DNA from 2 places in the Agrobacterium sp. genome. Region 2 is predicted to be linked to the other one. Evidence: predicted binding sites of a transcription regulator. Region 2 holds the regulator's gene; the other holds the start of a gene.

Region 1 (4,195 bases), 260 kb from region 2:
CGACGATGTTCACGACCTTGAGACGGGAAAAGGCGGTGCCGAAATGGGGCAGGGCGGAACGTGACCCGTTGGCGATGACCACGTCTCCCGCGTCGAGATGATGATAGACGGCAGCTGGAATGCCGTATTTCAGCCCATGTGCCTCCCAGGAAACCGCGAAGGCGCCTGCATCTTTCAGGCGGTTGAATTCGTGCATCGAAACGGCATCGTGATTTTCACCGCCCGCGTCGCCGCTGCGGGTAATGACGCGACGCGTGAAGTGGAAACCCGGCCGGCCGGAAAGCTGGGTCGCCGCATAATCCATCAGCGTGTCCTTGCCGGCCCCGCTCGGGCCGACAACCACGATCATCGTACCGGGCGATTGTTCGCGCCGGCTATCATGCCCATCGTCGGTCATGCCACGCGCTTGCCCTGACGCCAGACGGAACGGGCGACCGGCACGCCATCCTCGCGGTGAACCCGGACCAGATCGGCCCGCAATCCCGTCGCAATACGACCGCGATCAAGTAGGCCAACAGTCCGGGCGGGCGTGGCGGTGACCATGCGCAGCGCTTCCGGCAGGGTGATGGCTTCCACCTGGTCGGCAAGCAGGAACGGTGCGAAGAGCAGGCTGAACGGCACGTAGTCGGAAGAAAGAACATCCAGCACGCCGATCTCGGCGAGATCGCGGGCGGCGATATTGCCGGAATGGGACTTGCCGCGAACGATGTTCGGCGCACCCATCAGTACGCTCATGCCGGCGCTGTGTGAGGCTTTTGCGGCTTCGACGCTGGTCGGGAATTCCGCCAGCTTCACGCCGTGGCCGATCGCTTCGCCTACATGTGCTTCGGTGGCGTCGTCATGGCTCGCAACGGTGATGCCGCGTTCGGCGCAGCGGGCGGCCAGATAATCGCGGTGCTTGGTGGAATATTCCGCTGACGCGGCCTGCCGGCGCCGCACGAATTCGGCGAAAGCCTCGTCGCTCAATCCGCGCTTCTTCTGATAATAGAAGATATACTGATCCATGGACTGGAACTGGCGCTGACCCGGGGAGTGGTCCATCAACGAAATCAGCCGTACGCGCGGATCCGTTTCGAAGTCTTCGAAATGGTCCAGTACGTCGGCGGACGCCACTTCGCAGCGCAGATGCAGCAGGTGGTCTGCGCGCAGGCGGTTCTGATCGGCTGCCGCCTCGATGGCGTCAGCCATCTCCCGCATTTCGCCCTTCTCGAAGCCGCCATCCTCATCCGAACCAAGCCGCAGGCAGTCGAACACGGTGGTGATGCCGGAGGCGGCCACCTGCGCGTCATGCGCCTGAATGGCGGCAATCTTGTCCCAGATCACGCCGGGACGCGGCGAATAATGCTGTTCCAGATGGTCGGTATGCAGTTCCACCAGACCGGGGATCAGAAAGTCACCTTCAAGGTCTTCGCCGGTTTTGGAAGCGCCCTCGCTGATATCGGCAATCTTGCCGTCACGGATCAGGACGGATCCCAGAATAATATCGTCTTCCAGAACGATACGGGCATTGGAAAGGGCGTGCTCGGTCATGGGTTCGCATCTTTCTTTGGTGGCTGGCCAAGGGGGTGCCAGCTATGAACGGTAAAGGGTGCGCCGCGCGTTTCTTCAATGAACAAAGCGAGGCCGGAAATAGTGAGAGGCTTGTCAACGAATTCGGAAAACCGCGCCGAAAGCACCTCTTGCATGGCGGGCTGTTCGGTTTCATCGATGCGGCCGGTCAGCGTCATGTGAAAACGAAAATCATCCATGACATGCGGATAACCCCAGAGCGACAGATTTTGCCGCTGGCTTTCCGTCAGCATCTGTGGCCGCCGACGGGCAATATCGGTCTCCGAGAGGGGTGCACGAAACCGGTCGAAATGGTCGACGATCTCGGCGGCAAAATCCTGCAGCGGCTGATAGATGCGGTCGGGGACCAGTGCGTAAAAAGGCCCTAGCGCACCGACAACGACGCGCGGAATCTCGAAGACGGACTGGCTGGCTGCGAAATCTTCAAACGCCGAGAGCAGCTCCGCTTCGCTGTATTTTTCGGCAAGTTCGAAAGGAGCCTTCAGCGTCGCGTGGAAACCGTAGCGGCGAGGCTCCTCCGTCATCTCGGCATAGTCGTCGTGGTCGTCATGCAATGTGCCGGAAAATGCATTGCGGCCCAGCCATCGTGACGCTGCCTCGGTCAACGGATGATCTTTAGCCGGAGAAAAATAGATGGCGTAGCGCACGGCAAGCACTCTTCAGTGTCATGGGAAACCAGGGATGAGAAGCTATTTGGCGTGACTCGCCCGCTTCCCGCAAGGTCAGGAGTGCGAGGTAATCGGTTTCCGTGACAGAATGATGATGCGGAAGGAAAAAAGCGCATTCGAAATGCGGCAAATCTTCAGAATATGCCGAAGACACAGAAGGACCTGACGAGGCGGTGCGGCTGGCAGAAATAAGGACTGCGCGAGTGTCCTGATGGGATGACGAACGTCGTTGCGACTTTCGTCATCCCACCCCATCAAAGCTCAGTGCTGTGTTTTGCCGATCAGGCGCGAACGCAGTGAGTTAGAGATATGGTCGAACAGGAAAACGACCAGGAGGATAAGCAGAACCATATAGGCGACCTTGTCCCAGTCGGCATTGGTGCCCATCGCTTCCAGTAGTTTAAGACCAATGCCGCCCGCACCCACCGCACCGATGATGGTGGCGGAGCGCGTGTTGCTTTCCCAGAAATAAAGCGATTGCGAAATGAAGACCGGCAGAACCTGCGGCAGCACACCGAAACGATTGACGGCAATCGGGGATGCGCCGACCGATTTGACGCCCTCGCGCTGCTTGTCATCGACATTCTCCAGCGCCTCAGCATAGACCTTGCCCAACGCTCCTGTATCGGTGAAGAAGATCGCGGCAATGCCGGGGATCGGTCCGGGGCCGAAACTGCGAGTGAAGAACAGCGCCCAGATCAGCATGTCGATCGAGCGCAGGAAGTCGAACAGGCGCTTCATGCCCCAGTTTGCGGCCTTGTTGGCGGTAATGTTGCGCGCGGCGATAAAGGCGAGCGGCAGGGCGACGACTGTACCGAACAGCGTGCCGACAAAGGCCATGACCAGCGTCTGCATCAGCTTGGAAAGAATATCGGCATGTTGCCAGACGCTGTTGTCGAGGAAATCATCGACCATGTGGCCGATATTGGAGCGCTCGGGATCGAGCCTCTCTCCCCACAGTGCGAGAGCGGCGAGTTCGCCATAACCCTTGCCCCAGAATTCCGATTTGGTGTCGAACAGGAAGTTCGCCCATCCGAGGAAGCGGCGCTGCACATAGACCTGGCTGGCGCGGATTTCCGCCTGACCAGCAAAACCGTAATGCACGAGGACCTTCTTGCCGTCCTGCTGGATTTCGTCGGGCAGGCCCTGTGGTGCGACCGCTGCATCGTCGTTGATGACAACAGGGTAGCTCTTGCCGTCGACATAAACATCCACCCGTGTCGGCGTCACGTCGAGGCGGTTGTCCGAGCCCGCATAAACGACGCTATAGCCGCCATCCGGCAAAGGCTGCAGCCAGTCGATCTTTGCATTTGTCGGATATTGACCGCGGCTCGACCATTGCGGCTGAACCTTGCCGTCTTCGAAACGAAGGCGTGGCTGGGCGCGCCAGGAGTACCAGTCCTGAATATAGCTCGAGGCGCGATCCCAGCGGCCCTGCATGAAAGCCGGACCGACATTGAAAAAGAAAAAGCAGCCGATGAGATAGGCAGTGACGGCGAGAAGGCCGACGAGCAGACCATATCGCTGCATGAAACTGCGGTTGAACACCTGCGGATGTGCAGCCGTCAATCTTTCGCGGTCGGCGGTGTTGAGAATGAAGCTGGACGACATCAGGCCGCTCCCCGTCCGAATTCGAAGGATTGCTGGCCGATCAGCCTGCGGCGCAGCCAGCTGGAAAACTGGTCTACGGCGATGATGGTGATCAGCAGAAGGATGATGATGGCATAGGTTTTCGACGCATGATCGTTGCCAATCGACAGCCGAAAGACCTCACCGATGCCGCCGCCGCCGACCGCACCGATGATGGTGGAGGCGCGTACGTTGATTTCGGCGCGCAGCAAGGCGTAGGAAACGAAATTGGGCAGAACCTGCGGCACGATGGCGAAACGCACCCGCTCCAGCCAGTTGGCGCCGGCGGCGCGCAGACCTTCATCCGGCTTCATGTCGGCATTTTCCAC
Region 2 (4,195 bases):
TCACTCCTTGCGCGGATGCGCTGTCAGACGGTTGTCAATAGGCTCTGAGGGTTATCCCTCGCCTGAAAATCAAAAATGCCGCCTCGCGGCGGCAGGGGCACTATTGTCACTTCGCCTGCCGATGTCAACAAAAGTCCGTATTTCCCGGGCTTCTCAAGCCCTAGTAGGTGGCGGCCTGCGAGGCCCAAGGTGTTGCCTTTCAGACTCAACTCGCCAGCAAGTTGGGGAAAACCGGAAAATCGATTCGAGATGATTCCCGTGACTCTTGCCACGGAGTCTGCGTGGCACTAGGTTAATCGCTAATTACTAGACTGCATTGCGGCGGAACTAGTCACCAAAAATCCGGCAGAAACCACGCTCGCGGCACGCCCGCGAGACGGAGAAGGATTCTGCCGACATTATACGCGACGAGCGGAGAAGCGGCATGAACTGGACAGACGAACGAGTCGAGAAACTCAAGAAATTATGGTCCGAGGGCCTTAGCGCCAGCCAGATTGCAGCGCAGCTCGGCGGCGTCAGCCGTAATGCCGTGATCGGCAAGGTCCATCGCCTCAATCTGCCGGGACGCGTCAAGGCTGGCGGCCCGGTCACTTCGGCGCGCTCTGCGCCCAAGCGCACCGCTGCACCTGCCCCACGCGCGACGACCTTTGCAGGCCGCGTCAATGCGGCGCCGGCGCGGATCCTCACCCGTTCCAACGCGGCAACCGCGCTGAATGAGGAGATCGACATCGAGACCGCACAGGTTCTTGATTACGTTCCTTCCAAAAACGTGGTCTCGCCGATTTCCCGTCGCCTGACGCTGACGGAACTGACGGAGCGCACCTGCAAGTGGCCGGTCGGCGATCCGCTGAAGGATGATTTCCATTTCTGCGGTTGTGAAGCGCTGGAATCTTCGCCCTATTGCAAGTTCCATGCGAAACTCGCCTATCAGCCGGTAAGCGAGCGCCGCAAGGCTTGAGTGTTGCGGCACGCATTCGACACTCAAAAACTACGGGCCTTCGGGCCCGTTTTTTTATGACAAAGTTCAGGCGGTTCCGGGGTCAACTCACCAGCGAAGCGCCGAACCCTATCCCCCATCGCTGTCGAACCCGACCCACAATCCCGATTGAGCGGGCGGGATTTCAGCCAATTGTCCGTCATCCCATCAAGAAGGATGAAGCCGTCGTGTTTGGGGACGTCCAAAAACCGAAAGGCCCGACACCATTCCGGTTTCGGGCCTTTCGGTTTTTGGCGGGATGTTGCCCCGAGTGTAACTCGTCGGTCGAGTCTTGCTCAGGCTTCCATCGAATATCCGGCGCCGCGCACGGTACGGATGACATCCTGCATATGCGAAAAATTGAGCGCTTTGCGCAGGCGTCCGACATGCACGTCGACGGTGCGCTCATCCACATAGATATCGTGACCCCACACGCCATCCAGCAATTGCGAGCGGGAGAAAACCCGGCCTGGAGAGGTCATCAGGAATTCCAGCAGGCGGAACTCCGTCGGGCCGAGGCGCACTTCGCGGCTCTTGCGGTGAACGCGATGGGTCTCGCGATCCAGCTCGATATCACCGCATTTCAGCACCGAGGAGAGAACCTCGGGACGGGCCCGGCGCAGCATGGCCTTGACCCGGGCCATGAGTTCTGGCGTCGAAAACGGCTTGACGACATAGTCGTCGGCGCCGGTGGCAAGGCCGCGAACCCGTTCGCTTTCTTCGCCGCGCGCCGTCAGCATGATGATGGGCAGGCGTTCTGTTTCCGGCCGCATTCTGAGCCGACGGCACAGTTCTATACCGGAAACGCCGGGAAGCATCCAATCCAGGATAAGAAGGTCCGGAATACGTTCCTGCAGCCTGATTTCTGCTTCGTCTCCACGGGGTATCGTGTCGACGTCATATCCCTCAGCCTCGAGATTGTAACGAAGGAGGACGCTCAGCGCTTCCTCGTCTTCCACAACTGCAATCTTGGGCACCATATGCTAACTCCGCAAGCCGCTGCTCGTCTGTTACTCGGTCACCGAACCGAGCGTGTTGGAACTGTCGTCCTTCGGACGCTCACCTTCCGGCTGGCTGCCGGTGGTCATGTAATAGATCGTCTCGGCGATATTGGTGGCGTGGTCGCCGATACGCTCGATGTTCTTGGCGCAGAACAGAAGATGCGTGCAGGTGGTGATGTTGCGCGGATCTTCCATCATGTAGGTCAGAAGCTCACGGAAGAGCGACGTATACATGGCGTCGATTTCCTCATCGCGCTCGCGGATGGCATTGGCCTTCTCGGCGGAACGCGTGGAATAGACGTCGAGGACTTCCTTGAGCTGCACCAGCGCAAGCTCCGACAGGTGCTCTATGCCGCGGGCGAGCTTGCGCGGTACACCGGTTCCGGCAACCGCGATCACACGCTTGGCAGTGTTCTTGCCAAGGTCGCCAACGCGTTCAAGGTCGCCGGCAATACGCAGCGTGCCGATGATCTCGCGAAGGTCGGCCGCCATCGGCTGGCGTCTGGCGATGGTGACGATGGCCTTGTCGCCGATCTCGCGCTCGGAATGATCGAGGATCGCGTCATCGGAAATGACCTTCTGAGCGAGCGCGGCGTCGGAATTGACGAGCGCACGCACGGCATCGGCGCACATCTGTTCCGCGAGACCGCCCATTTCGGCGATGCGGCGCGTCAGGAATTTCAGTTCGTCGTCATAGGCCGACAGGATATGCGAATGGGTCGTTGTCTGTGTCATGGTCTAGTCCTCCGGCTTGGCCTGCATGCGCGTACCCGGAAGCGGGCACGGCAGAGGCACCAGTCTTGTTCGGTTTCGATAAAGCGCCGGCCGGGATCAGCCGAAGCGGCCCATGATGTAGTCCTGCGTGCGCTGGTCGTCCGGATTGGTGAACATCTTGTCGGTTTCGTTTTCTTCGACAAGATGACCAAGGTGGAACATGGCAGTGCGCTGGGAAACACGCGCCGCCTGCTGCATGGAGTGCGTGACGATGACGATCGTGTAATTGGTACGCAGCTCGTGGATCAATTCCTCGACCTTTGCGGTCGCGATCGGGTCCAGCGCCGAGCAGGGCTCGTCCATCAGGATCACTTCCGGGCTGACGGCAACCGCGCGCGCGATGCACAGGCGCTGCTGCTGACCGCCGGAAAGGCCGGTGCCGGACTCCAGCAGGCGATCCTTCACTTCGTTCCAGAGACCCGCCTTCTGCAGGCTGTGCTCGACGATCTGGTCCATATCCGCCTTGTTGCGGGCAAGGCCGTGGATACGCGGGCCATAGGCGATGTTCTCGTAGATCGACTTCGGGAAGGGGTTCGGCTTCTGGAACACCATGCCGACGCGGGCGCGCAATTCCACGACGTCGATCGCCTGATCGTAGATATCGTCGGTATCGAGCGTGATCTTGCCGGTGACCCGGCAACCGTCGATCGTGTCGTTCATACGGTTCAGGGTGCGCAGGAAGGTGGATTTACCGCAGCCGGACGGGCCGATAAGCGCGGTCACCGTATTTTCCCGAACGTTGAGGTTCACGTCGTAAAGCGCGCGCTTTTCGCCGTAATAAACCGAAACGTCCTTGCCGATCATCTTGTATGAGACTTCATTCATTTTCTTGTCCAGCGCCTTTTCAACTGCTGCTTCCGACAACATGTTCATTGCTCAATCTCCCTCTACCAGCGCCGCTCGAAGCGGCGACGCAACAGGATTGCGCCAACATTCATGACGATGAGGAACAAAAGCAGGATGATGATAGCGCCGGATGTCCTTTCGACAAAGGCGCGCTCGGCTTCGTTCGCCCACATGTAAATCTGCACCGGCAGGGCCGTGGACGGATCCATAGGCGTTGTCGGGTAATTCGCAACGAATGCCACCATGCCGATCAGGAGCAGCGGCGCCGTTTCGCCCAGCGCGTGGGCGAGACCGATGATGGTGCCGGTCAGAATGCCGGGCATGGCGAGCGGCAGCACATGGTGGAAGATCGTCTGCATCTTGGAAGCGCCGAGGCCGAGGGCTGCGGCGCGGATAGACGGCGGCACGGCTTTCAGGGCAGCGCGGGTCGCGATGATGATCGTCGGCAGGGTCATCAGCGTCAGGACAAGACCGCCGACCAGCGAAGCCGAGCGCGGAAAGCCCATGAAGTTGATGAAGACGGAGAGGCCGAGCAGACCGTAAACGATCGAAGGAACAGCCGCGAGATTGTTGATATTCACCTCGATAAGATCCGTCA

The links. The regulator PhoB, encoded in region 2, activates phosphate uptake and scavenging genes when phosphate is short. The targets are predictions, from matches to a motif close to TGTCATNNANCTGTCAT.
Region 1: AC5I5B_RS12240 (DUF1045 domain-containing protein) is a predicted target of PhoB. The motif match lies at 2,318-2,334, and genes of this name have one in related genera.

What each region holds. Positions count from the first base shown of each region.
Region 1 covers NZ_JCABZP010000014.1:109,405-113,599, forward strand. Annotated here, with positions in the region: gene phnN (phosphonate metabolism protein/1,5-bisphosphokinase (PRPP-forming) PhnN) at 1-397, opposite strand, end outside; gene AC5I5B_RS12235 (alpha-D-ribose 1-methylphosphonate 5-triphosphate diphosphatase) at 394-1,530, opposite strand; gene AC5I5B_RS12240 (DUF1045 domain-containing protein) at 1,527-2,225, opposite strand; gene phnE (phosphonate ABC transporter, permease protein PhnE) at 2,499-3,848, opposite strand; gene phnE (phosphonate ABC transporter, permease protein PhnE) at 3,848-4,195, opposite strand, start outside.
Region 2 covers NZ_JCABZP010000014.1:367,344-371,538, reverse strand. Annotated here, with positions in the region: gene AC5I5B_RS13525 (GcrA family cell cycle regulator) at 425-958, shown strand; gene phoB (phosphate regulon transcriptional regulator PhoB) at 1,273-1,956, opposite strand; gene phoU (phosphate signaling complex protein PhoU) at 1,987-2,712, opposite strand; gene pstB (phosphate ABC transporter ATP-binding protein PstB) at 2,809-3,624, opposite strand; gene pstA (phosphate ABC transporter permease PstA) at 3,639-4,195, opposite strand, start outside.